One region of the Rhodococcus sp. RS1C4 genome, then DNA from elsewhere that is predicted to be linked to it. Evidence: riboswitches for the same ligand, from Rfam matches in the RefSeq annotation. Region 1 holds a riboswitch; each other region holds the start of a gene.

The links. A riboswitch is a leader RNA that binds a small molecule or an ion and turns the genes downstream of it on or off. The one in region 1 is predicted to bind S-adenosylmethionine.
Region 2: it holds a riboswitch for S-adenosylmethionine, as region 1 does, so the genes downstream of both, CH289_RS00080 (bifunctional o-acetylhomoserine/o-acetylserine sulfhydrylase) here and CH289_RS29020 (putative leader peptide) in region 1, are expected to answer to the same signal.
Region 3: it holds a riboswitch for S-adenosylmethionine, as region 1 does, so the genes downstream of both, CH289_RS18155 (mandelate racemase/muconate lactonizing protein) here and CH289_RS29020 (putative leader peptide) in region 1, are expected to answer to the same signal.

The regions. Positions count from the first base shown of each region.
Region 1 is NZ_NOXZ01000027.1:17,278-27,233, reverse strand. Features, by position in the region: gene CH289_RS13340 (NtaA/DmoA family FMN-dependent monooxygenase) at 1-1,316, opposite strand, end outside; gene CH289_RS13335 (LLM class flavin-dependent oxidoreductase) at 1,313-2,461, opposite strand; gene CH289_RS13330 (dipeptide ABC transporter ATP-binding protein) at 2,451-4,094, opposite strand; gene CH289_RS13325 (ABC transporter permease) at 4,091-4,981, opposite strand; gene CH289_RS13320 (ABC transporter permease) at 4,974-5,948, opposite strand; gene CH289_RS13315 (ABC transporter substrate-binding protein) at 5,951-7,567, opposite strand; gene CH289_RS29020 (putative leader peptide) at 7,666-7,761, opposite strand; SAM riboswitch class I at 7,766-7,868, opposite strand; gene CH289_RS13310 (LLM class flavin-dependent oxidoreductase) at 7,934-9,034, opposite strand; gene CH289_RS13305 (MFS transporter) at 9,079-9,956, opposite strand, start outside.
Region 2 is NZ_NOXZ01000002.1:7,457-17,412, forward strand. Features, by position in the region: gene CH289_RS00055 (DUF4153 domain-containing protein) at 1-805, opposite strand, end outside; gene CH289_RS00060 (sensor histidine kinase) at 906-1,892, opposite strand; gene CH289_RS00065 (response regulator transcription factor) at 1,889-2,569, opposite strand; gene CH289_RS00070 (iron-siderophore ABC transporter substrate-binding protein) at 2,759-3,802, shown strand; gene CH289_RS00075 (MFS transporter) at 3,870-5,018, opposite strand; SAM riboswitch class IV at 5,407-5,534, shown strand; gene CH289_RS00080 (bifunctional o-acetylhomoserine/o-acetylserine sulfhydrylase) at 5,712-7,049, shown strand; gene metX (homoserine O-acetyltransferase MetX) at 7,046-8,194, shown strand; gene CH289_RS00090 (DUF3017 domain-containing protein) at 8,225-8,500, opposite strand; gene CH289_RS00095 (bifunctional methylenetetrahydrofolate dehydrogenase/methenyltetrahydrofolate cyclohydrolase) at 8,507-9,367, opposite strand; gene CH289_RS00100 (pentapeptide repeat-containing protein) at 9,405-9,956, opposite strand, start outside.
Region 3 is NZ_NOXZ01000035.1:34,791-44,746, reverse strand. Features, by position in the region: gene CH289_RS18220 (hypothetical protein) at 1-745, opposite strand, end outside; gene CH289_RS18215 (hypothetical protein) at 749-1,033, opposite strand; gene CH289_RS18210 (SAV_915 family protein) at 1,030-1,227, opposite strand; gene CH289_RS18205 (hypothetical protein) at 1,406-1,699, shown strand; gene CH289_RS18200 (dihydrofolate reductase family protein) at 1,681-2,238, opposite strand; gene CH289_RS18195 (hypothetical protein) at 2,541-2,921, opposite strand; gene CH289_RS18190 (DUF3558 domain-containing protein) at 2,930-3,370, opposite strand; gene CH289_RS18185 (hypothetical protein) at 3,777-4,157, opposite strand; gene CH289_RS28795 (DUF3558 family protein) at 4,167-4,664, opposite strand; gene CH289_RS18175 (hypothetical protein) at 5,088-5,939, opposite strand; gene CH289_RS18170 (MerR family transcriptional regulator) at 5,936-6,769, opposite strand; gene CH289_RS18165 (hypothetical protein) at 6,913-7,293, opposite strand; gene CH289_RS18160 (DUF3558 family protein) at 7,302-7,799, opposite strand; gene CH289_RS18155 (mandelate racemase/muconate lactonizing protein) at 7,904-8,335, opposite strand; SAM riboswitch class IV at 8,365-8,484, opposite strand; gene gdhA (NADP-specific glutamate dehydrogenase) at 8,947-9,956, opposite strand, start outside.

The sequences.
Region 1 (9,956 bases):
AAGAGGTGGCTGCGCAGCGTCGTACCGGAGTATTCGGTACGGAAGCTGCCGCGGTCCTGCAGAATCGGAACCACCTTGTCCACGAACTCGTCCAGCCCCGCCGGGGTGATGTGCGAGACGAGGATGAACCCGTCGCTCGCGTCGTTCTGTACGTAACTGTCGATCTCCTCGGCCACCTGTGCAGGCGTGCCGACGAACTGCTGACGCGTGGTGACCTCGATGATCAGTTCGCGGATGCTCAGACCCTTCGACTCGGCCCGCTCACGCCAGTCGCGCGCAACCTGCACCGGATCGGCGTGGCGGACCCGGCCTCGGGTGATGTTGACGTCGTCCGTCGGGTCTTCGTCGGGAAGAGGACCGTCGGGATCGTATTCCGACAGGTCACGCCCCCACACCTGCTCCAGGAACGAAATCGCTGTCTGCGGCCCGACCTGCTGGTGACGGATGGCGTCGGCTCGCTCCTCCGCGTCCTCGGCGGTGTCGCCGAGGACGAACGTCGCGGCGGGAAGGACCTTCAGATCGTCACGCTCCCGGCCGTACTTCGCCAGCCTGCCCTTGACGTCGGAGTAGAACGCCTGCCCCGCCTCGAGCGTGCCGTGGACGGTGAAGATGGCGTCGGCCTTCGCGGCACCGAACTCGCGTCCCTCGTCGGAATCGCCCGCCTGCAGAAGCACCGGGTGACCCTGCGGGCTACGTGGCACCGTGAACGCCGCATCGATGTCGAACTGCGGTCCGGTGTGGCGGACCTGTGCGATGTGCTCGCGACGTGCGAACACCCCGTTCTCTCGATCGACGACGAGCGCGTCGGGTGACCAGCTGTCCCAGAGCTCTCGGGCCGTGTCGATGATCTCGCGAGCACGGACGTACCGATCCGCTCGGTCCAGATATCCACCGCGGCGGAAGTTCTCGCCGGTGAACGCATCCGACGAGGTCACCATGTTCCACGCCGCGCGGCCACCGGACAGGTGATCGAGCGTCGCGAACTGCTTCGCCAGCTCGAACGGCTCGTTGAACGTCGTGTTGATGGTGCCGGCCAGCCCGAGATGCGTGGTGACGGAGGCCAACGCGTTGAGCACGATCAACGTGTCGGGACGACCGACGACGTCCAGGTCGTGGATACGGCCTCGGTGCTCGCGCAGCCGCAACCCTTCGGCCAGGAAGAAGAAGTCGAACAACCCGCGCTCCGCGGTCTCCGCGAGGTGGACGAACGAGTCGAACTCGATCTGGCTCTTCGATTCCGGGTCCTGCCACACCGTCGTGTTGTTGACACCCGGGAAGTGCGCTCCCAGATGGATTTGCTTCTTGATCGCGCTCATTTCGACGCTCCCTGTGCTGCCTGACGGCGTACTGCGTATCGGTTCTCCGGTCGTGCAAGGCCGAGCCTGCTGCGCAGCAGCGGACCGGGGCGCAGACGGGGCGTTGCACCATCGTGCCAGGCCAAGCCGGGTACGACATCGGTCGTGATGGCCTCGACCGACTGGGCGAGCGCCAACGGTCGCAAGGTCACGCCGTCGACGACGCCGGATGCGGCGAGGCCGTCGAGCAACTCCTGCAGTTCCGCGGCGTTCCCCCGGAAGCTCACCGAGTCCGGCACGTACGGCGACCAGCTGTTCAGCTGATCGACGTCGGCCGCCGCGGTATCCGAGACGTGCACTTCGAGATCGAGCACCACGTGAACCTCGGCAGGGTCACGTCCCTCGGCCACGACGGCACGACGCACCCGCGCGGCCACGACGGCTGCGTCGTCGATCGTCGGCGCGGAGATTCGCGCGATGTCCGCGCGCTTGGCGGCAACGGCCGTGGACGGGTCGTCCTCGGCCCGGACGACGACGATCGGCTGCCCCTGCGGCGGGCGCGGCGTGATGGACGGGCCCTTCACCGAGAAGTAGTCGCCCTCGAAGTCGATGTAGTGCAGTTTGTCTCGGTCGATGAAGCGTCCGGTGGACGCGTCGCGAATCTCCGCGTCGTCCTCCCAGCTGTCCCACAACCGGGTGACGACCTCGGCGGCGTCGTCGGCCTCATTCCAGAGTTCGTCGACGGTCTGCGGGCCCTTGCGCCCGAACAGCGTCGCTTCGTCGGCGTCCTGCGAGACAGCGACTTCCCAGCCTGCGCGACCCGACGATGCGTAGTCGATGCTCGCGATCTGCTTCGACACGTGGAACGGCTCGGTGTGCGTGACGGTCACCGTCGGGACGAGGCCGATCGAGCGGGTGCCCGCGGCAGCCCGTGCGGCGATCGCCGCCGCCTCGATCCTGCCCAGTTCGACGCCGTCACCGCTCTGAAGCGCGAAGGCGTCGGGGAGGAACGCGATGTCGATCCCTGCGCGGTCGGCCGCCTCGATGTGATCGGTCCAGTACTGCGCGGTGAACAGTTCCTCGGCGCGAGAATCCTCCCGTCGCCAGGCATGCGGGTGAATTCCGGCTCCGCGCAGTTCGACGGCGATCAAGAACTTATCGGGCACCTGCGGTCTCCTTGTCGTGACTTCTCGGGCGCGAGTTGCCGGGAATAGCCGCCAGCAACTCGCGGGTGTACTCACGCTGAGGCGAATCGAATATCCGTGCCGTCGGCCCGTATTCGACGATCGTCCCGGATTGCATCACCGCGACGGTGTCGCTGATCTGCCGCACGACGGCGAGGTCGTGCGAGATGAACAGGTAGCTCAGGTCCAGTCCGGTCTGCAACTCGTCGAGAAGGTCCAGAATCTGCGCCTGCACCGACACGTCGAGTGCGGACACCGGTTCGTCCAGAACCACCAGGTCCGGCCTGAGTGCCAGCGCTCGCGCGATCGCAACGCGCTGGCGTTGCCCGCCGGACAGTTCCGCGGGTTTGCGCCGGGAGTAGTCGGCAGGCAACGCGACTCGATCCAACAGCTCCGCGGTCCGCGCCGAACGCTCGGCACTCGTCCCGACCTTGAACGCGTCGAGTGGTTCCTCGATGATCTGCTCGACGGTCAGTTTCGGGTTGAGCGAGGCGTAGGGGTTCTGGTACACGATCTGAACGCGTCGGCGAAGATCACGAAGCCGCGAGCCACGCAAGCCCGTCACCTCGGTCCCGTCGAACTCGACGCGCCCGGACGTCGGCTTCTCCAACCCGATGGTGATGCGCGCCAACGTCGACTTGCCGGATCCGGACTCCCCCACGAGCGACAGTGTCCGCCCACGTTCGACCGTCAACGACGCAGCCTTCACCGCATCGAGGTGCACACCGCCTTTCGGGTCGTTCCGCAGGCTCCACTCCTGCCGTCCGATTCGGAACGTCTTGGACACCTCGGTGGCCGTCAGAATCGGTGTCGTCGACGGCCTGGCCGGCCGCAGTACCGTCCCCAGGCTGGGTGCGGCGGCCAGCAGCGACCTCGTGTACTCGTGCTTCGGATTCGCGAGAACTTCGGAGGTAGGCCCGGTCTCGACGATGTCGCCCTTGCTCATGACGACGAGCCGGTCGGCGCGGTCGGCAGCGACCCCGAGGTCGTGCGTGATGAGCAGAACGGCCGTCCCCGTCTCGGCGATACGGGCGTCCAGGTGGTCGAGGATGCGGCGCTGCACGGTGACGTCGAGCGCGGACGTGGGCTCGTCGGCGATCACGAGCTCGGGCGTACATGCCAGTGCGATGCCGATGAGAACGCGTTGACGCTGACCGCCCGAGAGATCCTGCGGGTACTGCTGGGCCCGCACCTCGGGGTTGTCGATCCCGGCCTCGGTGAGGATCCTGATCGCTTCGAGCTTCGCCGACCGCTTGGTGGCCAGCCCGTGCACGCGGAGCACCTCGGCCACCTGCTCACCGACTCGGATGACCGGGTTGAGCGACGTCGTCGGGTCCTGGGGAACCAGACCGATGTGAGCCCCGCGCAGGCGGTCCAGCACCTTCTCGGAGGCATCGTCGATCCGCTTGCCGTCGAAGCGGACTTCGCCGGACGTGATGCGACCCGCGCCGGGAAGCAGACCGATGATCGCGTGTGCCGTCGTCGATTTGCCCGATCCGGACTCACCCACCACCGCCACCACTTCGCCGCGCTCGACCGTCAGCGACACTCCTCGGACCGCGGCACCGTTGCCGTAGTCCACCTGGAGGTTCTCGACTTCCAGAATGGGGCTCATCGTGTGCCTCCCTCGATTGCGTGGCCGACGCGGTGGGCCGACAGGACGACGGCCACGATCACCAGGCCGGGCAGAGTGGTCATCCACCATGCGGTGGCCAGGAAACTCCGGCCCTCGGAGATCAACGATCCCCACTCGGGTGTCGGTGGGACAGCGCCGAATCCGAGGAAACTGAGGGCGGACACCGCCAGCACCGCCTGGCCGAATTCCACTGCGGCAAGGGCGATGACCGGTCCGTAGGAGTTGCGGAGGATGTGGCGCCGGAACACGTCGTACCACCGGACGCCGGAGGCGTAGGCGGCTTCGACGTACAGCGACTGCCGCACCCGGAGCACTTCGGAGCGCATGACGCGCGCGAAGTTCGCGACGAGGGAGACACCGACAGCGATGGCGACGTTGCGTGTACCGAACCCGAGCGCCGTGACCAGCGCCAGCGAGAGCAGAAGTGCGGGAATCGACAGCAGCACGTCGACGATGCGCATCAGGATCGCGTCGACGACGCCGCCGACGGCGCCTGCGAGCAGACCGATCAGCGATCCGGCCACGAGTGCAATCGCGACCGCGAACAACGTTGCGGTGAGCGACAATCCGGCACCGTGGACGACGCGGGTGTAGAGGTCACGTCCGATGTTGTCGGTTCCGAACCAGTGCGCCGCGCTCGGTCCTTGCAATTTGTCCGCAGGCGTTCCCTTCAGAGGGTCCCCACTGGCGAAGAGCGAGGGAAACAATGCGAAGCCGACGGCGAGAACCAGGACGACGACCGACAGCGCCAGCCAGATGTTCTTCACCAGTGACCGCACACGCGGCCTACGACGAACAGGGTTCGGCTTCGGGACGACAGGTTCAGCGGTGGCGACCGTCTCGACGCGGGTCAGGATGTCAGACATGTGCCTTCTCCTTCGCGGGAGCGGACTGCTTGTACTCGGACACGATCCGAGGGTCTATCAACGGATAGAACAGGTCGACCAGCAGGTTGACCAGAACGAACACCAGCGATGTCAGAACGACGATGCCCTGCACCACGGGAATGTCCTGCGCCAGAACGGACGTCTGAGTCAACCTGCCGACACCGGCCCTGGAGAAGACCGTCTCCACGACGACCGATCCGGCGAGCAGGTTGCCGACGAGTACGCCGGCGATGGTGAAGGCCGGAATCGAGGACAGCCGCACGACGTGCTTGGTCTGTACTCGCAGACGTGACACTCCCTTGGCGCGCGCAGATTCGACGAACGGTTGCTTCCACGTCGTGGTCATCGACGTGGCGAGAACCTGAGCGATCACGGCACCCGTCGGCAACGCGAGCGTGATCGCAGGCAGCACGAGCGACGACGCTCCCTGGTCACCGAACGCGGGGAAGATCCTGAGTTGGAACGAGAACACCTGCAGCAGAAGCAGCCCGACCCAGAAGGTCGGCACAGCAACGCCCAGCGGCGGGATGGAGAACAGAAGCGTGCGCAGCCACTGGACACGCGTGTAGGTGGCCAGGAAGGCAACCGACCCGCCGAAGATCAACGACAGCACCAGCGCGGTCGTCGCCAACGCCAGGGTGCTCGGCAGTGCGTCGAGGATGGCCGTCGTGACCTTCTGACCGGTGGCGATGGAGAACCCGAAGTCACCTCGCACTGCACCGCTCAGAGAGTTCCAGTACTGCACCCACACCGGCTGATCCAGCCCGTATCGCGCCTGCAACTCGGCGATGGCCGCCGCGTCGACGGGCGTACCGGACCCTGCCGAGTCGGCGGCGATGCTGACGGGGTCGGACGGCAGAAGGAACAGCACGATGAACGAGATCGTGAACGCCGCCCAGAGAACGAGGACGGCCTGCACGACGCGCAGTGCGAGATAACGAATCATGGTTATTGTCCGCTCAGCCAGGTGTCGAAGAACTGCAGCCGGGCCGACGCCTCGAACTTCAGGTCCTGCACGTTCGGTCCGGCACCGATGGCCTGCGACAGTTCGATCGTCGGAATCCACAGTCCGTTGTCGAGAACCTGCTGCTGCGCGGTAGCGATGATCTCGTTCCTGGCAGCGGTGTCGGTGGTGGCCAACTCCTCGTCGAGCGAGGCGTCGAGGTCGGGAATCGGTCCGCGGGCGTTGAGGTTTCGCCCGTCCACGGCGAAGGACGTACGCAGGATGTCGCCGTCGGCGCGGGTGCTGTTGTAGTACGTCGAGTCGTAGTCCTTCGTCCCCTGACGCGCCGTGGCCTCGGAATTGGAAACGAGCTCGAGCTGCAGATCCACTCCGACGTCGCGCAGCTGCTGCTGCGTCAGTTCGAGGATCGCCTGATTACCGGCGAACACCGCGCTGAACATGACCTTGAACGAGAGCTTCTGGCCGTCCTTCTCGCGGATTCCGTCGGCACCGGGCACCCAGCCTGCTGCGTCGAGAATCGATTTCGCCTTCTCCGGGTCGTACGTGACGTCCGCCAACTCCGTGTAACCGGGGGTCTTGCTGGCCAGCGTGCTCGTCGCGACCTTGAAGTCGGGTCCGAGAATGGTGTCGATCAGTTCCTGACGGTTGATCGCCGGCACCAGCGCCTTACGGACCTCGGGATCCTGCAGCACCCCGCGAGTGACGTTGGGTTGGAAGCCGAACGGTGTGCCTGGGTTGGACGTCGTCAGAATCTGCCCTCCGGTGGCCTCGATCTGCGGCGCGTCCTGAGGAAGCGCGTCGGAGATGGCGTCGAGCTGGTTGGAGGACAAGCTGCCGGTACGCACACCCGACTCGGGTACGACGGTGAACTCGATCGTGTCGAGGTATGCCTCGCCCTCGTGTCCGAACACGTCCGAGCCCCAGTCGTACCCGGTGCGCTTGGCCAACGTGACCGACTTGTCCTGCTGATAATCGGCGTAGGTGAACGGCCCGCTGCCGACGTTGGAGCCGTCGCACCGTTCCTCGGCAGGCTTGGCGACGGTGGACAGCGCCTGAAGGCCCAACTGCGCCGTCGACGTCGCCTGCAGGAACTGTGCGTTCGGGCCGTCGAAGTCGACCTGCGCAGTGAGCGGGTCGACGACGGTGGTGCCCTGGTAACCCGACAGGTAGCTACCACCGAGCGGCGACTTGGCCGTGGTCAGGATGTTCACGATCGAGTCGAAATTGGCCTTCACCGCCTCCGCGTCGACCGGTGTGCCGTCGCTGAAGGTGACACCGTCCTTCAGCTTGAACGTGAACGACGACGCGTCGGGTGCCACCTCCCAGCTCTCCGCGAGCCACGGAGTGATGTCCCCCGTCTCCGGATCCTGATCCGTCAGCGAGTCGACGACTTGCCTGACGACGTAGATGGTCTGGTTGGTCCCGGACTGAGCGGGGTCCGAGCAGGTGGGAGCACCCGACAATCCGTAGCGCAGAGTGCCGCCGGCAGTGGGCTCTCCGGCATCGGCCGAGGTGGTTGCCCCGCCACCTCCGCAGGCTGTGAGCACGACACTCAGGGCAGCGACAGCGCTGACACCTGCAAAAACGGAACGTGAAGACACCGAGATACTCCGGATCTTGATAGGACGCCGTCGACGCGCACGCAGGCGCGCCGAGTCAGGCGGAGAGGGATGGAGAGAACAGCAGACCGAGTGAGAACTCAGCCGCGACAGATCGAACCGGTCAACCGGCACAGATCCACGTGAATACGGCCCCAGGCCGTGACGAAGCCCTCGCTGAGCTGCGTGGTGGTCATCGTTCCTCCATCGGTCCCGGCGGTAGCACCCTCACCCGCGTGTTTCACCCCGCGGGGGGTTGCTGCGACGTCGTAGAGCCAGGTCTCTCGGTCGCTCTGGATGGTGTTTCGCCGACGAGTCTACGACGACGCGGTCGGGCTGCGCCAATTGGGTCGGTTTCCTACCGACAAACTAGGTGAAGTTCTTGCGCAGTACTTCCCCGAAGTGCTCGGCCTCCTCGAGGTGCGGATAGCCGGAGAAGATGAACTCCTCGATCCCGACGTCGACGTACTCGCGGATTCGCTCGGCCACCTCGTCGTGGCTCCCGACGAGGGCCGTGCCCGCTCCGCCGCGAACGAGCCCGAATCCGGCCCACAGATTGGGTCCGACCACAAGCTTCGTTCGATCCCCACCGTGCAGATCCAGCATTCGACGCTGCCCTTCGGACCCGATACTGCGCAACGCTTTCTGGCGCCGCGCAACGAGTTCGTCGTCGACACCCGAGATCAGATTCTCCGCGACCTGCCACGCCTCCTCACTGGTTTCCCTCGTCACCACGTGCAGGCGAATCCCGCCGCGAATGCTCCGCCCCTTCTCCCTCGCGGCGGCCTTGACCGCGGCGAGCTTGTCCGCGACCTGCGCGGGCGGTTCTCCCCAGGTGAGAAACACGTCCGCCTCGGAGGCTGCGACGTCGATCGCCTCCGGCGAGGACCCGCCCAGGTACACCTCGGGCAGCGGAGTAGATGCGTACCCGCCGAATCCACCTGCAGGCCGGTCCACCTCGTAGAACTCACTGTGCACCGAGACTGCCTCGCCGTCGCCCACGGCTCGCGCGATCTGGAGGAACTCCTGCGCTCGACGGTACCGCGACTGCTTGTCCAGCGTGTCGCCGTACGCTCGCTGCTCGGCGTCGTCTCCACCGACGACGACATTCAACAACGCGCGTCCGGCCGACAATCGTTGGAACGTACTCACCATCTGCGCGGACAGAACGGGCGCCACGGCACCGGGACGAAAAGCCACCAGGAACTTCAGATTCTTCGTCGCCGAAATGAGCGCCGACGTCACCAGCCACGCGTCCTCGCAATGCGCACCCGTCGGCGTCAGAACCGCGTGAAAACCCAGCCGATCGACGGTCTGCGCGACCTGCGTGAGGTAGTCGAGCGACGCCTCCCGGTGGCCGGTGTCCGCAACGACGACTCCGGTGGCCCCGATGCCGACTCCGTGCGACGCACCACCCAGACGTTCGTCGTCACCGCCCGTCGGGAGAAACCACGAGAACTTCGGTGTCACCGAGGCCTTCTGGCTCACTTCTGTTCGTGTCGCTTCTGTTCGTGTCACTGCTGTCTCCGATCAGCTCTACGCCGGCTGTCCGCCACTGCACATACGAGAGACCCGATCAGCATCATGCCACTGACCCCGAGTCCGAGGCCTGCCGCACGCCCGAAGTCGGTGTCGTCGGCCGCGAGAACCCCCAGGTAGATGCCCGGCACCGCGGCAAGGGAAATTGTTGCCGAAAGTCGTTGGGACAGTTGCAGAAATCCGGCCGCGACGCCGTTGGCCTGGGGAGGCGAGTACTCGAGCGTCATCGCGCGATTCGGTGCGTCAACGAATCCACTTGCCACGCCGGACAACACCGCGAGCACGACGAACGCCGGTACCGTCGCACCCCGGGGCAGGTATGCGATCACGCCGATGTAGCCGGCCACCACGAACAGTTCGAGCACGATCGCACCGACCACGGCACTGCGGCCGAACTTCGCTACGACCCTCCATCCGAACGCAGACGTCACCGCCATCAGAATCGAACTGCCGACCATGATCAGAGCGGCCTGCAGCGCGGGGTATCCCAGGCCCTCGATGAGGTAGAGACTCAGCACCGCCTGCAGCGCCAGCACGGCGCCGAACCAGAACATCGCAACGGCCGTCCCCAGCGTGTATCCCTTGGCGGCCAGCAGTGCAGGCAGGAGAACGGGTGTGCCGCCCCTCGACGCGAAACGCTTCTCCCAGAACCAGAAGCCCACCAGCAGTCCCACCGATCCGACCACCGACAGGGTCGAGAACACCGCGCCGAGCGAAGACACCATGGGCAGCAACAGCAGCAGCGTCGCGACACCGAGAGCGAGGAGGCCGAGCACGTCGATGCTGGCGCCGGAGCGCCTACTGGAATCCCTGCGTAACCACAGGGAACCCGCGATCAGGGTCGCTACGGCGA
Region 2 (9,956 bases), on a different contig from region 1:
CTCCGACGAGAGCCGCGACGGGCACCATCCACTCCCAGAGTGACACCGACGACTTCGACGGCCGCGCGAGCAGATCGAAGTGCGGTCGATTGACCGCCAGATACGCCGCACCCAGTGTCGCTGCGCCGACGAAGGTGAACACGAGGATGCGTGTCACGGTGCCACCGAGATCCCAGTCGGGAGTCGCCGCGTCGACGATCTTCCCGAATGTCGGGTCGGCTGCAGCGAACAGCGCGCCGAACACGATCACCAGCATCACCGTCGATGCGAAGACCGCGGCCAGTCGGCGCGGGTGGGCACGGTCGGTGTCCAGCCGCCGCGCACCGGTGGACGCCCATCTCCACGTGCGGACCGGCAGAAACAGCGGAGCCAAGGCCCCCAGCCCGAGACCTCGCCAGGTCCATGAGCCGGAGAGTACCGCCGCAGCAACGACTATCGACGTCCATATGCACAGTGCCACCAGCCATTCCGCTGCGCGGACGGTCGCGACCGATCCCAGCAGAAGCACTCCGCTCGCGCCGGCGAGCTGCCACGGGGTGGGCCTTTCCCGCAGTGCGAAGGCGACTGCGGCGACGATGACGGCCGTGGTGATGGAGTATCCGACGCCCTGTCCTCCGAGTACCGATGCCCCCACCGCACCTGCGGACATCGCGGCGATCAAAGCCTTTCGCGGCGCCGATGCGTGGCGGAGCACCGGCCACACTCGCGGGGCCCACGGTGACCATCGACGCGATGACCGGTTGCTCGGCGGAAGCACCGGAGCCGGCCCGGTGGAGGTGGACTTCGGTGTAGTGATTGCGTTCATTTCCTCTACCTCACAGTTGTTCTGGGCAGGACTTGGAGCGACGACACGCCTGTGCGTGCGCCGTGAGTGAAAGTGGTTCTCGTGTGGGACCGGGCAGGGTTCAGTTCTGTGGAAGGCACACCCGGATGTGGCACCCGGGTGATCTGTCCAGGACTTCTATCGTCCCGCCGTGCAGTTCGGTCGCCCACCGGGCGATCGCCAGACCGAGTCCGGTTCCGCCGCCTGTGGCACCACCTCTGGTGAACCTGTCGAAGACCGAAAAACGTTCGGAGGGCGAGATTCCCGGACCGTCGTCGGACACCTCGATCCTGACCCCTTCCGGTGCAGGCATCGCGGACACTGTGACGGCCGAGCCCGGAGGGGAATGCTCGACTGCATTGCTCAGCAGGTTCGTCACGATCTGCTGCACTCGTGACCGGTCGGCGGACATCTGCAGCTGGTGCGGCGTCACCACGACGCGCACACGCCCGTACTCCGACGCCACCGCGCCGAGGAAGTCGTGCACACCGAATCGTTCCGGCCGCAGTGGGAGCACTCCCCCTTCGAGCCGGGACAGATCCAGCAACTCGGTCACCAGGTCACCGAGCTTCTCCGTCTGACGCAGCGCGACGTTCAGCGTGGCAGGATCGGGCTCGGTCACGCCGTCGACCATGTTTTCCAGCACCGCACGAAGTGCCGCGATCGGCGTCTTGAGTTCGTGGGAGACGTTTCCGATGAGCTCACGCCGGTACGTGTCGGCTGCTTCGAGATCAGCGGACATCGTATTGAAGGCCTCGGCGAGTTGGCCGACCTCGTCACGCGAGCTCGCGCGCACCCGCGTCGTATAGTCCCCTCGTGCCATTGCGCGGGCCGCGGCCGTCATCTCTCGCAGCGGTGAAGTCATACCGTGCGCCACCAATTGCGTTGCTGCGATGGACACCACGAGCGCGGCCAGCAGCGTGTAGCGGAACTGCCAGCTCGCACCGATCCAGAACGTCACGCTTGCCAACAGCAGAACGATCCCCACGATCAGAGCGACCTTGAGTTTGAACGACGTCAGCGAGTCCAGCGGTCGCGGCAACCGGACAAGCGGGATCGGAGCCCTCATCGTGGAGTCTCCAGCGCGTACCCGACGCCGTGAACGGTCCGGATCAGCGTGCCGCCGAGCTTGCGGCGCAACGCCTTCACATGACTGTCCACGGTCCGACTGCTGGCAGAATCCTCCCAACCCCACAGTTCGGCGAGGAGGGTGTCGCGGGCGACCGCAGCGCCGGGTCGAGCCGACAGGAATGCAAGGATGTCGAATTCGGTTCGGGTGAGGTGAATTTCACCGTCGGGTCCGCTCACGCGTCGCGCATCGTGGTCGATTCGAAACGCGCCGAGCGTCATCGCCGCCGTCGCAGTCGATGCCGCGGCGGTGCGTTCGGCGCGACGAAGGAGTGCGTGCACCCGCGCGACGACCTCGCGCATACTGAACGGCTTGGAGAGATAGTCGTCGGCGCCGACGCCGAGTCCGACGAGCATGTCGGTCTCGTCCGACTTCGCGGTCAGCATCAGCACCGGAATCGGACGGTCCGCCTGGATCCGTCGGCACACCTCCAGGCCGTCGAAGCCCGGCAGCATGACGTCGAGAACTACGACGTCCGGCTTCTCGCGGGCACAGACCTCGACCGCCGACGGTCCGTCGTGCGCCGTCACCACGCCGAAACCTTCGCCGCGGAGTCGTGCGGCCAACGCGTCGGAGATCGTGGGTTCGTCGTCGACGACCAGCACTGTGCGGTTCATGATGTCGACCCTAGAGCCCGAACATGGAGGAGTCCGTCGGGAAATGTGGAGGTTCGGTGAAGATCCGTCGGGCCGCGCGGGCGTCGCGGGACACGGCCTGATTCCGTCACATAAGGGTCGGCTACCCTTACGGATCCGAGCGAGGCCCGACAGAACTCGAGCCACGTCACCCCCTCGAAAGGCACCTTCATGGTCGAATCCACGCGACTGCTTCGGTGGGCCGCCGCCGCGGCAGCTGCCGCGCTCCTGCTGTCCGCATGCTCGAGTTCGTCCGACGACACGGCGAGCACTCCCACCAGCGGTTCCGAGTCGAGCGGGGCGTTTCCGGTGACCGTCGACCACGCCTTCGGCGAGACGACGGTGGAATCGGAACCGCAACGCGTCGTCTCCGTCGGTTACACCGAGCAGGACACCCTCCTCGCACTCGGCGTGATCCCCGTCGGCGTCACCGAATGGTACGGCGAGCAGCCGTACGCCACCTGGCCGTGGGCACAGGACGCGCTCGGCGACGCACAACCGGAGGTGCTCGACATCGCCGACGGCTTTCAGTACGAACGGATCGTCGGGCTCGAGCCCGATCTGATCATCGCGACCAACGCGGGTCTGGATCAGGAATCCTACGACCGGCTCAGCGAGATCGCGCCGACCATTGCACACTCCGGCGAGTACTCCGAGTACTTCGAACCGTGGGATGTTCAAGCTCGCAGCATCGGCGCCGCCGTCGGCAAGAAGGACGACGTCGAGAATCTCATCGCGGGCGTCGACGAGAAGTTCGCAGCCGCGAGGGCCGAGCACCCGGAGTTCGAGGGAACCAAGGCGATCTTCCTGCAGAACGCAATCTACGACGGCGACGCCATCGCCTACCAGAACGGCTTGAGCACGGACTTTCTGACCGATCTCGGGTTCGTCGTGCCGTCGGACATCGATGAATTCGCACCCGCGGACGGCAGCGGCCAGGCATACATTCCGCTCGAGAACCTGTCGGTCCTCGATTCGGCCGACGTGCTGCTCTGGGGCACCGAGAAGCCCGAAGATCGCACCGCACTCGAGCAGGAGCGGGTGTATCGGAACCTCGAGCGGGTGAAAGAGAACAAGCTCGTGTTCACCGATGGCGTCACAGCAGGCGCGATCTACTTCACCAGCGTCCTGAGCTTGCCGTACGTGATCGACAAGTTGGTCCCGGCGTTCGCCGGCACGCTCGCCGGGGGCGGCGCAGCCACCACCACGAGTTGACCGACCTCGGCCTGGATCTCTCGGACGCACACCGAGCGGTGCGCATCGAAAGATCCAGGCGAGTCGATCAAGCAGCGCGGGCGTCGGTCCGTCGCTGCATCCACATCGCGATGGACAGGACGACGAGGCCTGCGACGGCCAGGATGGCACCTGCAGCCGCGGGTGCCGTGTACCCGAAGCCGGCGGCGATGACGGCACCACCGAGCGCGGCACCGATTGCATTGGCGAGGTTGAACGCCGCGTGATTGAGCGACGCCGCCAGTGTCTGAGCGTCCTCGGCGACGTCCATCAACCGGGTCTGCAGTCCGGGGATCACCGACGAGCCCGACGCGCCGATCAGGAACACCAGGATCAGCGCGCTGATCGGGTTGTGTGCGGCCAGAACGAACGCAGCCAGGAACACAGCCATCGATGCCAGCCCGAAGAACGTTCCCTTCAGCTTGAAGCGGTCCGCGAGCCATCCGCCGAAGTAGTTGCCGGCAACCATGCCGAGGCCGTAGATCATCAGCGCGACCGGCACCAGAGTGCGTGCCAGTCCCGCGACATCGGTCAGCGTCGACGAGATGTAGGTGTACACGGCGAACATGCCACCGAAGCCGACCATGCCGACGAACAGCGTCATCCACACCTGGCTGCGGCGAAGTGCACCGAGCTCCGTGATCGGATTGGTGGTCGGCATGCCGTCGAGACGAGGCATCCACATGATCAAGGCGGTGACGGTGAGTGCACCGATCACCCCGACGACGGCGAACGCACTGCGCCAGCCGAGAAGTTGCCCGAGCCAGGTAGCTGCGGGGACACCGACGACGTTGGCTATCGAGAGCCCCATCATGACCATCGCAACAGCTTTGGCGCGCTTGCCCGGCTCGGCGAGATGCGCCGCGACGAGCGCCGCGATACCGAAGTACGCACCGTGAGGCAAGCCCGCGACGAACCTGGACGCGACCAATTCGTTGAAACTGGGAGCGAACACGGTACCGAGGTTGCCAAGAGTGAACGCCACCATCAGAGCGATCAACAGTGCTCGACGCGGTACACGCGCGGCCAGCGTCGCGATCGCGGGCGCACCGACGACGACGCCGAGGGCGTACGCCGAGATCATGTGACCGGCCGAGGGCTCGGAGATACCCATGCTCGACGCCACGTCGGGAAGCAGACCCATCGACGCGAACTCGGTGGTCCCGATACCGAACCCACCGATCGACAGGGCGAACATCGCGAACCGTCTCCGCGTGGAGTGCGGACGGTTACTGGTACTCAGGCCGCTCGACACCTTCGAACGCACGGCGCCGACATTCCTGGCGAGGGCGGAATCGGTGACAGACACGGCACAACGACCTTTCGGGGTTTCGGGATCGATCAAGAAGAAAAAGGACGGACTGGATCGGCAACGTCCCAGGCGTCAATTGTCATCCCCGGCACAAGCGATTTTCGAATCCTCCGGCGGTGATAGTGCTCACGCCGCCGTCCAACGGTCGATCCGCAGGCCCCACTACTACCTTTATAGTGCTCATTCCGCAGGCTCCACTCCCGGCCGTCGGCAGGCGTGTTGTGGCCGGACTGCTTGTTTCCCGAAGTCGATCGCACCGCTAGGATTCACGCCAGGTCATGAGTGCCAGCATCGAGCCCCGGCTTGCTGGCCGGCAACCCTCCAACCGCGGTGGGGTGCCCCGGGTGAGAAGACCTGGTTAGTCGGCTGCGCACACGCGTTGCCGTCGAGCAAGCGCGGGCCCGCCACGGTGATGTCACATGATGTCGGTGGGCCCACTGACCGGGAGTTGTCCGACACGTCGGCGGCCCCAGGAAGAGGTTGATCATGTGTTGTTGTACCGATACGCCCCGCCCCGGCTTTCCGGACGAGAGCCGATTCGAAACCTGATCATCCTTCGAAGACGGAGTTATCACTCACATGACCGACAACACCCCTGACGTCGTGGACGCAACCGGCGCCCCCATCGAAGACCCCACTGCTTCGTGGGCTTTCGAGACCAAGCAGATTCACACGGGTCAGACTCCGGACGGCGCGACCAACGCGCGCGCTCTGCCCATCTACCAGACCACGTCGTACACGTTCGACAACACCGATCACGCCGCCGCACTGTTCGGGCTGGCAGAACCGGGCAACATCTACACCCGCATCATCAACCCCACCCAGGACGTGGTCGAGCAGCGCATCGCTGCTCTCGAGGGCGGCGTCGCCGCGCTGCTCCTGGCGTCCGGGCAGGCCGCCGAGACGTTCGCGATCCTCAACCTCGCGGAAGCGGGCGATCACATCGTCTCCAGCCCTCGTCTGTACGGCGGAACGTACAACCTGTTTCACTACACGCTTCCGAAGTTCGGTGTGCAGGTCACGTTCGTCGAGGATCCGGACGATCTCGAGCAGTGGCGCGCAGCCATCACCCCGAACACCAAAGCGTTCTACGGCGAGACCATCTCCAACCCGAAGAACGACATTCTCGACATCCCCGGTATCTCCGCCGTGGCGCACGAGAACGGGATTCCGCTCATCGTCGACAACACCGTCGCGACTCCGTATCTCATCCAGCCGCTGAAGCACGGCGCGGACATCGTCGTGCATTCGGCGACGAAGTACCTCGGTGGGCACGGCACCGCCATCGCGGGCGTCATCGTCGACGGTGGCACCTTCGATTGGACGCAGGGGCGCCACACCAACTTCACGACGGCCGATCCCAGCTATCACGGCGTCGTGTTCGCGGACCTCGGTGCTCCGGCGTTCGCGCTCAAGGCCCGCGTCCAGTTGCTGCGTGATGTCGGCGCGGCCGTGTCTCCGTTCAACGCGTTCCTCATCAGCCAGGGGCTCGAGACGTTGAGTCTGCGCATCGAACGTCACGTCGAGAACGCACAGAAGGTGGCGGCGTTCCTCGAGGCGCGGGACGAGGTGGAGTCCATCAACTACGCGGGTCTGAAGTCCTCGCCGTGGTACGGCCGCGGCCAGGAACTTGCACCGAAGGGCCAGGGCGCCATCATCGCGTTCGAGCTGAAGGGCGGCGTCGACGCCGGCAAGAAGTTCGTCAACGCGCTGAGCCTTCACAGCCATGTGGCTAACATCGGTGATGTGCGTTCACTCGTCATTCACCCCGCCTCGACCACACATTCGCAGTTGACGCCGGAGGAGCAGCTGGCCTCGGGCGTCACTCCGGGCCTGGTCAGGCTCGCTGTGGGTATCGAAGGGATCGACGATATTCTCGCCGATCTCGAAACCGGATTCGCAGCGGCGGCGTCTTGACCATCGGCTCTGTGCACGACGTCCGTCCGGCTGCGGGATTCCCGCCGCCGGACGGACGGCTCGGCAGTATCGACATCGGCCGGCTCGACCTCGAGAGCGGTGCCTCGCTACCCCAGGTGACCGTTGCGGTGCAGCGCTGGGGAGAGCTCGCACCCGGACGTGACAACGTGGTTCTCGTCGAGCACGCCCTCACCGGCGATTCGCACGTCAGCGGACCCGCCGACGCGGATCACGCGTTGCCCGGCTGGTGGAACGGGATGGTCGGACCCGGCGCACCGATAGACACCGACGAGTGGTGCGTCGTCGCATCGAACGTCCTCGGTGGCTGCGGTGGAACGACGGGTCCCAGCTCGCTCGCCGAGGACGGTAAGCCGTACGGCAGCCGATTCCCCGGCATCTCCATTCGCGACCAGGTTGCGGCCGAGGTCGCGCTCGCGGATGCGCTCGGCATCCACCGCTTCGCTGCTGTTGTCGGCGGTTCCATGGGCGGCATGCGCACACTGGAGTGGATCGTCGGCCATCCCGAGCGTGTCGGCGCCGCTCTCGTACTCGCCGTCGGCGCCCGCGCCACTGCGGACCAGATCGGTACGCAGACCACTCAGATCGAAGCGATCGCGTCGGATCCGGACTGGCAGGGCGGTGATTACCACGGCACGGCTCGATCCCCTCGCGCTGGACTGAAGATCGCTCGTCGCATCGCGCACCTGACCTATCGCACCGAGAGCGAGCTCGACCTCCGGTTCGAGAACAACCCCCAGGGCGACGAGAACCCGTGGAACGGTGGCCGATACGCCGTCGACAGCTACCTTCAGCACCAGGCCAACAAGTTGGCCGACAGGTTCGACGCAAGCACGTACGTATTACTGAGCGAGGCGATGAACCGGCACGACATCGGTCGGGGACGCGGTGGCGTCGACGAAGCCCTGGCGCGCGCGACGGTGCCGACCATCGTCGGCGGTGTGGATTCCGACCGGTTGTATCCGCTGCGTCAGCAGAAGGAGATCGCGCGCGGTCTACCCGAGTGCCGTGGACTCGAAGTCATTCAGTCCAGAGACGGTCACGACGGCTTTCTCACCGAAGCCGGGTCCGTCGCGAAGCTGCTCGGCGAGACGATGCAGCACGCACGCGCTGCTCGCCACGCCTGAACTCAGGAGTCGACCGACTCGGTGCGGCGCTCAGTCCGTACCGAGTGGGTCGATCGAGGACGACAGAAAGACGATGGCGCCGCCCACCAGCGCGAGGGCGGACACGTCGAAGCCACGGCTTCGTACCGCGAGCAGCCCCACGCGGTTTTCGGGAACACACAGCCGGAACCCCGCCGCGAGAAGAGTGGCCACGCCCAGCACGAACGATCCGCGGCGCCACCGGTCCGCGAGCACGAGCACGAGCGCGGCCGCGAGGACGACCATCACGGCCAGTAGAGGCAGGTTCTTGCGGATCTGAGCGCCCATGCGACGTCAGACCGTCGCCGGGAGGTCTCGCTCGGCACGTTCGACAACGTTGGACAGCAGGAAGGCGCGAGTGAGCGGTCCCACGCCCCCGGGATTGGGTGAGACGAATCCCGCGACGTCCGCGACGCCTGCAGCGACGTCGCCGCGCAGACCATCCTCGGTCCTGCTGACGCCGACGTCGAGGACCGCAGCACCCGGCTTGACCATGTCGGCGGTGATGATGCCCGGCACACCGGCGGCCGCGATGACGATGTCGGCGCGAGACACCTCGGCCGCAAGATCACGAGTTCCGGTGTGGCACAGCGTCACTGTCGCGTTCTCCGACCTGCGAGTCAGCAGGAGTCCGATCGGGCGGCCCACCGTCACACCGCGACCGACGACGACGGCGTGAGCGCCGTCGATCCGTACGTCGTACCGACGCAGCAGATGCACGATTCCGCGCGGTGTGCACGGCAGCGCAGCGTCCTTGCCCAGCACCAGACGCCCGAGGTTGATCGGGTGCAGGCCGTCGGCATCCTTGTCCGGGTCGATGCGTTCGAGCGCCGCGTTCTCGTCGAGATGCTTCGGCAACGGAAGTTGGACGATGTATCCGGTGCACGCCGGATTGGCATTGAGTTCGTCGATGACGGCTTCGAGATCCGCCTGGGTGATGTCGGCGGGGAGATCGCGTCGAATCGATGTGATCCCGACCTTCGCGCAGTCGTTGTGCTTGCCCCGCACGTAGGCGGCCGAACCCGGGTCGTCGCCGACGAGAACCGTCGCGAGGCCGGGAACGATACCGTTCTCCCGCAGGGTCCGAACCCGCTCGGTGAGATCGACGAAAATCTCGTCGCGGGTCGTCTTGCCGTCCAGAATCGTTGCAGTCACGACCCACATTGTTCCAGGTCTGTCACCGGCCGATTTCTCACCCCTCGACAGCGAGTCCCTGCGCTTGCGCGTAGGCCACCGCCTGGGTGAGCTCGATCTTCGTGCCGACGAGCGAGGTTCCCACCCAGAGCGCCCCGTCTACCCTCGACCCGCGCAGATCCGCGGCGTCGAGTTTGGCGCCGGTGGCTCGCGCGCCGGAGAGGTCGACCGACACGAGCGTCGCCTTGCGCAGGTCGGTGTTCACGAGGTTGGCCTCGACGAATCGACATCCCGTCAGGTCCACTCCACGCAGGTCGGCGCCGCCCATCCCTGCCAGAGTGAAGTCGACCTCGTCGAACGTCGCGGGCCGCAGCCTGCAGTCCACGAATGTCGAACCCATGAACGTCGAATTGCGAAAAGTGGAGTGCAGCAAATTGGTTCGAGTGAAAGTACAGGACCGGAAGGCCGCGTCGCGGTGGACCGATTCGGTCAGATCGGCGCCGGTGAAGTCGCACTCGGTGAACACCACGGACGTCGTCTCCAGGCCGCTGAGGTCCGCATCCCGGAAGGTGCAGGCCACGTAACTTCGGCCGTTCCACCGTTGCCGATC
Region 3 (9,956 bases), on a different contig from region 1:
GAGCGCCGCCGATACGCCCCGAAAGTTTGTCGGCGGTTTTGGTGAGGTCTTCTGCTGCCTCGGTCAGCACTGCCGCTCGCGCCGCAGTGGTACGCGCGTAATCCACGTCTCGATAGATCACCGATGACGGGGTTCCTTCGGACGCGTTGCGTGCCAGGTCGAAATATTTGGTCGACTCCGCATCCAGCCAAGCTGCTTTGTTCTTCATCGCCCACGTCTGGACGTCGACGACAGACATCGCGGCCGCGTCGACCACTTCGGTTGCCAGAAAGAACCAATCGACATAGGGGTTGGTCCAGACTCCAACGAGCGCTTCTGCTGCTTCACGCTCGACCGAGCGAGACTCCTCGGCAGCTCTGGTCGCCTGACCGTACGCGGCAGACAGGTCCCCCGACAGCGGATCGTCGATCGCGTCGCTGCTGATCGTCAGGCCGGCTGCTGCGGCATTACGGCGCGCATCCGCCATCATGGACTGCGCTTTCTGCAAGCCGGCCGCGAAATTGTCGATCTGCTGGGCGTGATCACGAGCCGCCACAGCGATCTTCTCCGCGCCTTCGGCGGCTCGAGTCAGCTTCGGCATCGCCGCGTCGGAGGCAGGGCCGTCCCAGGCGCCGTCGATTCGGTTGCGCGCGGCGAACACCTTGTCTGCCGCATCGTCCAGGACGGGCGCTAGCTGTTCACGCAGCCAGCGAGCAACCTGCCGAACCGATTCCGGGTCACCGTCGATGTGGGTGTCTATGCTCATGTTCTATTCCGCCCATGCCGCGACGTTGATTTCGTCGGCTGCGACGATGTCCTGCTCGGCGTACCTGGTGGCGCACTCGTTCAGAGTCACGTTCAGGCCTGCTAGTCCCGAGACCAGCTCACCGGCGGAGGCAACGAAGTTGCTCAGAATACCGAGTATCGCAGCGGTGCCCACACCGCCGTCGACGGCACCGGGAATCGACGGTGCGACCTCGTCGACTCTCGTCGCAGCGTCCCGCACGTACCCCGCCTGCAGACGAATTTCCTCGTGATCGACGACGATGCTCATGATGCACGCGCCTTATCCGGCACGACGACGTCGAGCAGCACCAGATCGAAGTGGGCGACTTCTTCGATCGCAGGCAGAAAGGTGATCGGAACCACGATCCACGGCTGGTCCCTGCCCATGCACGTGTGCAAACGATCGAGTGCCGAGTAGACCAGAAGCGCAGACCTGCCGTCGCGCGTGTCATTGATCAACACACGTGCATCCGACGGGTCCGAAACTTGTTCTGCGCACGGCACATACAACACCGGTGGATAATCTGACGGAATTTTCACGAAACGTCCTCCCCTGCTCCGGTGTGAAAACCGGTCCTACAGATTCAGACGCAACGAGTTGTGAATCGGTTCCACTGTCCGACGGATACCATCGGTGGGTATGGAACCTCAGAGTTACTCGTCCGGCGAGCGAGTGTTCGGGCCACCCCGCGGGACGTTCGACGCGGACTGGGCCGCCACCGCCCTTCGATCGAACGTGCCGGGTCTGGACTTCGCGGCGTCGGTTCGGGTGATGGAGTATGCGTGGGAGCTAGTGCAGTCGCGTGACCTGCGCGGAGCCACGCTCGCCGACGCACTGAGTGACTCGACTGCCGTGAGTGTCGATTCCGACCTCGCTCGCGCAGCCGCGGCGGTGGCAACCGAAATTGCGGAGTTCTACCTCGACAGAGACTGATCGGCCAGGACATACCGCGACGCGACGACGCCGTGACTGAACTCCTCCCGCCCGACGAGCTCGAGTTCGACGCGCTCCGCCAGCCCGGCGAACAGGGTCGGCCCTCGACCGACCACAACAGGGTGAACGACGAACTCGTATTCGTCGATCAGTCCCATGTCGGCGAGTGCGAGTGGCAGTTGCACCCCGCCGGTGAAGATGCCGTTACCCGGCTCGTTCTTGAGTCGCCGGACGGTTTCCTCGATGTCACCGTCGACTATCTCAGCGTTCCAGTCCACCGATGCCAGCGTGCTCGTGACGACGTACTTTCTGCTTTCGCTGATGCTCTGCGCAAACGGCGCTGTCCACTCCGGCATGTCGGGTGAGGGTCGTCTCCACGCCGATTCCATCATTTCGTACGTCGTCCTCCCGAACAGCAATGCATCAGCACGAGCGATGCTCTGCGCCGCGTGCAGGTGCAAATCCTCGGATGGGCGTGCAAAGTTGTGGTCGACACAGCCGTCGAGCGAGATATTGATGGAGTACCGCAGCGGACGCATTCGATCAATCTACTGGCTGGCACGCCCGCACTGCCGCGCTATCGCTTTCACTCGTGCCAGGACCGGGCGGTCGTTCTCGATCTGGGGTGAAACCCCGCGACAAGGGCACCGGTGATCGGTCGCGGACGCCATTCAATGCTCTATTCAACCCTGATCCGACAGATGTTGGGCAGACCGTCTCTCGCACACGTTGTAGCTTTTCGCACACGTTGCATCCTGTGCGAGGAGCTGGAGGATGTGCGGGAACGCAGAACAGCAGACGCGGGGGGCAAGTTTGTCGCGGCGTCTGCCCACCACCCCCGCTACCTGGGCCCCTCGACTTGAATCCCTGCGGCGTTTGCCTCGTCCACGTCACTTGTCGAAGTGAAGAACTTGTTGAAGACAACCTTCATTTCCTCGACGACGTCGATATGACTCTGCAACACGTCGACCATGTTGTTCTCTCCGCCTACAGCCTTTTTGGCGAAGATGTCCTGCAGTTGAAGGCCCATGTCGAAGTCACCCCAACCGCTGACGGCGGCAAGGTCGGTAGCTTTCCGCTGATGGTGTTTGAGCTTGCGCAGGTATTCATCACACGCTGTGGAACATGCCATCGCGGCTTCCGGATTTAGGTAGAGCTGCCCGTTGTCCGCTGCAGCGGCGAGCGCGCTCCAGTAGGTCGACGAATTACGCGGATCTGCCATTTGAACTCCTACTTCACTGCTGCTGGAACCGCGCTGAGTAGATCTCGTACGTGGCGGAGCACTATTTCGCACGGGTCGACACCGTCGTCGGTTTGATAAAGCGCCGCGAACACCACGACTCCGCCGGCCACATCGAGTGCGATTCGGCAGTCCCTGATCGCGAAGCCGACCTCGGTCTTGTACTCGTACGCATCACGACCGTCGATCTCTAGATCGCGACCCTCCAAATTTCCGGGATTTGCACGAGCTTCGAGGATTGTGTGGTCCACGGAAGACAACACACTTAAGGCGTAGGCAGCGTCCGAGCCCCGCGGCATGAACTCACACCTCGCCCAATCCGGAACCTCGATCCCCTTGCCCCACCCCTCATCGCGATATTCCGGATCCAAGCCCGTTGCGGCGATTGCTTCCGGCGTGATGCTGCACGGATTCCAACGTTCAGCAGCCACGGGACTGCCCTCGACACTCCCACTGCATCCGGCAAGCAAGGCCAACAAAGCCACCAGCGTCGCTATTCGTATACGCACCCGACCCCCTCGATCACGTCGATCAACAGGTTAGACGCAACGTCCATCGAAACGGTTCCAGTTCGACTCCACGCACCGCGACGACCGACCGATCAAACAGGTGTTCCACCTCCCCGATCTGCTCGCCAGCGACTGTTATACGAACCGGTTCTTCCCCCAGGCAACCCTGTCGATGGAGACGGGAGGCCGAACAGTCGAGACAGATCATCTCTCGCACACGTTGCAGCTTCTCGCACACGTTGCATCCTGTGCGAGGAACTGGAAGGTGTGCGGGAACGCAGAACGGCCGACGCGTGGAGACCAAGCTGCGTTTCCGTGCCGTCTGCCGCTACTTAGGCCCCTCGACTTGAATGCCTCCGGCGTTTGCCTCGTCCACGTCATTTGTCGAAGTGAAGAACTTGTTGAAGACAACCTTCATTTCCTCGACGACGTCGATATGACTCTGCAACACGTCGACCATGTTGTTCTCGCCCCCTACAGCCTTTTTGGCGAAGATGTCCTGCAGTTGAAGGCCCATGTCGAAGTCACCCCATCCGCTGATACTGACCAAGCTGCGCGCCTGCCGCTGATGCTGCTGAAGCTTGTGAATGTATTCATCACACGCGCGAGAGCACGCTTCAGCGGCTTCGGAATTCGTGTACAGATCGCCCACCTCAGCCGCCACCGCGAGTACCTGCCAGTAAGTCGCCGGTCCGCTTGGGTCTGCCATACAAGTCTCCTAACGATGTGCGGCGGGAATAGCCGCCTCCAGGTCACGCGCGTGGGTAAGGACGATCTCGCACGCATCGACACCGTCGGCCTTCTCATACAGGGTGGTGAACAACACGACACCCGGCGATGTATCAACGACAATGTTGCAATCCCGAATAGCCGCTCCGAACTCGGTTACATACAGGTACGCGTCACGTCCGGCTAATTCAAGATCCCGACCTTCGCTGTTAGCAGGCTTCGTGCGGGCTTCATCCACCGTGTGGTCAACTGACGACATCACGGTCAACGCGTACGCGGCATCAAGACCACCCCGAGGCATGAACTCGCACCTATCCCAGTCCGGGACTTCGATGCCCTTTGCCCACCCCTCGACGCGATATTCCGGATCCAAGCCCGTTACGGCGATTGCTTCTGGCGTGATGCTGCACGGATTCCAACGTTCAGCAGCCACGGGACTGCCCTCGACACCCCCACCGCATCCGGCAAGCAGACCCAACAAAGCCATCGATGCCGCTATCCGTGTACGCACCCGACCCCCTCGATCACGTCGATCAACAGATTAGACGCAGCGACCATCGAAATGGTTCCAGTCGGGCTCCACCAACAGGCCAGGTGTCACGCACTCAACGACTAATTCGCCGACGGTGGTTTCACGAGCCGGCTCTGCCCTCGAGCCACCCCCTGTCAATGGAGACGTGGTCGCCAGAGCATCTCTCGCACACGTTGTTGCTTCTCGCACACGTTGCATCCTGTGCGAGGAACTTGAGCCTGTGCGAGAACTCAGATCAGCCGACGCGGAGCCGCGCTTTCGCTGCATGGTCTCAACCGGTCGGCGCATTACCCGGCCAAGTCGCCGAGGCAAGGCTGGCGAGTTCGAAACCTTCATCGCAAACGAATGCGGAGAGGACCGCTCCGGGGTGTCGCGTTGTCAGCGACGTGCAAACGGTGCTGCACCTCGGTGTAGTTCGGTCACCAGTGCAGCGGGGTCGTCGACATACATGCTGATACGTCTGATGGACGAGGCCTTGCGATGCTTTGGGAGCAAGGCTGGTAACCGAACTGAAATCGATTGGGCAAGCACAATATCGACGTTCGTACCGTCGACGTTGGGAAGATGCAATCGGCTCTCTGTGGCAATGGGGGTGGTTTCGCAGAACCGCCGCGACAGGGCTGCGGACGCGATGGAGCAACGCTCGATCGCGGCGATAGTCGAACCGGATTGCCGCACAACGAAATGAGTGTCGGTCAAATAGTGCGGACGGACTCGGTGGATTGCCAGATAGCCGAACACCGCGAACAAGGACCACACTGACAGCACCGCGAGTGCGATACGCAGCCACATCCATGGAAGAACGACATGAAGCACACAGATCTCTACGACGGTGACCACGCCGAAGGCAGCCGGTAGCGTCATGGTCCCGCGGTTCGACCGGAACACCAGCGCACCCGGCTCGACGTCAGCTACGCGGCCCCTGATCCACAACCACAGAGACGTGTAGGCGCGAACCTCCGCCAGAATCATCGGCCAGAATGACGAGTTCTCGGCCGTAGCGACCACCGCCGCTCTTGCATCCTCCCCGTCGCGACGGCGGGCCCGGTAGGTCGTCATCAGACCGAGCATCACGATAATGGCCAAGGGAAGTTCGACGGTGGCGAACAACAGCACGGCCTGCCCTGGCCCGAGGACTCCGGTCGCCAGGAGGATCGCATCGACAGCCAAGACAGTTGCTGCAAGCGCTTGCATGGATCGGTGGAAACTCTTCGAGGCTAATACCTTCATGAGGCGCCCTTTACAGAGCTTGACTTGCTCACGAGCGCACGTTGGACTCGGGAGACCACCTCGCGTTGAGCCGGGTCGGGGATGATCGCGTCGAGTGGGATCGGCATGCCTGTTTCACCCGACTGTGTGGTGTCGAATTCTCTGCTTGAGAATGGATCTGCCTCCTCGAACCAGGCCATCAACGTACGCGACAAACGTTCGATCATCGGTTCCGCCGAATCCAGTGACTTCCCCTCCAGACTCGACCATTCGGACAGAAGTTCGGCGTACCGGGAACGCTGCTCGTCGTCGGCGATCGACGCCGCGTAGAACGACAGAAATTCCTGCGGTGCCTTACCCGAGATGGCGAGTACCTCGAGCAAGTCACGCTCTCGCTCGAGCGCTGTGCGGACCGCAGGCGTCGGGGCGGATTCGAGAGCGCCGGCCAACAGTCCGGCGACCTTCGGAGGGAGCGCGGAGAGCGGCCGACCGCTCTCGACGTCGTCGACCATCGAGGAAAGCTTGATCAGCCGCTGTGTCAGTTTGGCGCGTTCGGCCTCGAGTGCTGCGACGAGGTCGCGTAGATCAGCGATTGTGTCGTCAGCACCCTCGATGTCAGAGGCGTCGCGCGCGAGAACCGCGGCAACCGATCCGAGCGGGACGCCGTTGGTCGCGAGCCAGCGAATGCGCATGAGCCGAACGACATCGTTCATCGTGTACTCGCGGTAGCCGTTCCCGCGCCGTTGAGGCTCGGCGAGGAGACCGAGGCGGTGGTAGTGACGCACCGTTCTCGGTGTGGTGTCGGCCGCGGTAGCGAGTTGCCCTATCTGCATGCCTTCAGTCTCAACCATGACCTAGCGTCAAGGTCAATGCCTGAATTCTGCCGCCCTACCCTGAGCCCACACACCACAACGCCCACCGGAGCTCACGTAGTTTCAACCGAGCCGACGCGTTGACCGGTTGAGACCAAGCTGCGTTTCCGTGCCGTCTGACGCTACCTAGGCCCGTCGACTTGAATGCCTCCGGCGTTTGCCTCGTCCACGTCATTTGTCGAAGTGAAGAACTTGTTGAAGACAATCTTCATTTCCTCGACGACGTCGATATGACTCTGCAACACGTCGACCATGTTGTTCTCGCCGCCATCGGCTTTGTCGGCGAAAACCTTCTGCAAGTGAAGTCCCATATTGAAGTCACCCCAGCCGGTAACGTTCCGAAGATCCCTCGCAGTTTTCTGATGCACCTTCAACTTTGCGATGTACTTGTCGCACGCTTCGTAGCAGGCGTGGGCAGCTTCCTCGTTCAGATACAACTGATTGTTGTCTGCAGCAACAGCCAGGGCCTTCCAATAGGTGACCGGTTCTCCAGGATTACTCATCGAGCCCCCTACTTCGGTGCGGCCGGAACCGCAGACTCCAGATCGTTGACGTGCCTCTTCACTACTGCGCAGGCATCCACGCCGTCGTCCATCTCATACAGCGCAGTGAACACCACAACGCCTGGCGGGACATCGATAGCGATCTTGCAGTCTCTGAGCGCATTACCGAACTCGGTAACGTACATGTAGGCATCGCGACCACCGATTGTTAGATCACGGCCGTCACGATTAGAGGGGTCGGCACGGGCTTCGTCGAGCGTGTGCTCAATCGATGACATCACGCTCAGTCCGTAGGGCGAATTCGCGCCCCCTGGAGCGCTGAACACGCACCGCGCCCAGTCCGGAACCTCGATACCGCGACCCCATCCTTCCTGACGGGTGGAGTTGTCCAACCCAGTTGCGTCCACCGCTTCTGGGGTGATGCTGCACGGATCCCAGCGCTCAGCGGCGACGGGACTGCCTTCGACACCCCCGCTGCATCCGGCAAGCAGTGCCGCTACAGCCATTGATGCCGCTATTCGTGTACGCACCCGACCCCCTCGATCACGTCGATCAACAGGTTAGACGCAATGACCATCGAAACGGTTCCGCTTCACCGCAGCGCGGTGACCTACAGGTCGGCCGGTCGTGCGAGGGATCTGACGGTCGACTCGGATGCTCGATATCCGGCCTCGTACATCCATGGCCAGTCGGCGAAGTCTTCCGGGTCGACGACGAGGGACTCGATCCCGCCGTTGCCGAGCCGTTTCGCCGGGTGGGACGGGAAGTCCTCGATCAGGTACTCACGCTGAAGACTCTGCCGGAAGATCAGCCACGTCTCCGGGGTGAAGCCAACGGCTTCCGCTCTTTTGGCGAGATCGATCCACGCGACGATGTTGGTGTAGCCGCCGTCGAGGATGTGTTGCCTTGTCGCGATCATCGCGAAGGTCCCGTACCAGATCGGCGGGTAGTCGAGCAGGGTCCGGCACCACCGTCGTCTGCGTTCCGGCGGGATCGGGTTCCACTTCGCCTGTGCCTCAGCAAGTCCGAATGGATCAGACATGACTCACCTCGTCCCGGAGGTTCGGTACCTCCATCGACTTGCTCGCCGACGGCCGTCGGTCGAGCCGGTTCTTCCCCTGGGGCACCCCTGTCGATGGAGACGGGGTTGCCGGACAGTCGGCCAGGTACCGCTGACTGTCACTCTTGAACCTGCGTCCGAGGATACTCGGCGTCGATGCGGATCAGAAGTCTATTTTTGCGATCCACTGCACTTGGATCGCCAGTCGCACACTGCGAACGGCGTGGTAGCGCTCAAGGTCCGAACGCGCACCCGGCGATCGTCGAAAACCCGATCGCGAAGGCTATTACTTCTGTGCTTTCCAGAATCCCGAGCCAACGCCGCGCTCGCTCGGTCGGCACTTGTGCGGCCAGGCTGTCCGTTGTCGGGAGAACTCGGTGCCGAACGAGGTCGTCGCGACGGGTCGAGAGCAGCCAGGTCGGTGTGCGACCGTCGCGCGCTGCCTTCGACCGCGCACCGCCGGTCAGGGAAACAATGCACTCGAACGATGTCAAGTGTCGCACCTTCGCATTCATCGCCGCCCGGACTACGGACGGCGGGTGCTGGCGATGTCTCGTCGACGTCGGGCACCGGATCACCGGCCAGTTCGAGTCTCAGACAACTCCCAGGGCGACCATTGCGTCGGCGACCTTAATGAATCCGGCGATGTTGGCGCCGTGCACGTAGTCGCCGGGCTTGCCGTATTCCGCTGCTGTTTCGATGGTCCGCGCGTGAATTCCATTCATGATCGCCGCGAGACGTTCGTCGGTGTAGTGGAAGCTCCACGAGTCGCGAGATGCGTTCTGCTGCATCTCGAGTGCTGATGTCGCGACTCCGCCTGCATTGGCGGCCTTTCCTGGAGCGAAGGCAACTCCGGCGTCACGGAACAACTGCACTGCGTCCGGAGTGGTAGGCATGTTCGCACCCTCGGCCACGACGCGCACCTGGTTGTTGATCAACACTTTTGCCGCGTCTGCATCGAGCTCGTTCTGTGTTGCCGACGGGATTGCGACATCGCACGCCACGTCCCAAATCGACCCGTCCGCCGTGAATGTCGCAGCCTTCACGGTGTCGCAATAGGCGCTGATGCGTTCGCGTCGAACTTCCTTGAGATCCTTGAGTAGTTCGAGATCGATTCCATTCGGATCGACGACGTATCCCGACGAATCCGAGCATGCAACGACCTTGCCGCCCAGCTGATGTACTTTCTCGATCGCGTAGATCGCGACGTTGCCCGAGCCGGAGACCACCACGGTTTTGCCGTCGAGCGAGGTCCCGAGGGTTTCCAGCATGTCGGCAACGAAGTAGGCGGCACCGTATCCCGTCGCCTCACGCCGCACCTGAGACCCTCCCCAGGACGTTCCCTTGCCGGTGAGCACTCCCGACTCGTACGAGTTGGTGAGTCGTTTGTATTGGCCGAACAGGTAGCCGATTTCGCGTCCGCCGACGCCGATGTCTCCGGCGGGCACGTCGGTGTATTCGCCGATGTGACGATGCAGCTCGGTCATGAACGACTGACAGAAGCGCATGACCTCGGCGTCGGATCGGCCTTTCGGATCGAAATCCGCGCCGCCTTTCCCGCCGCCGATGGGAAGTCCGGTAAGTGAGTTCTTGAAGATCTGCT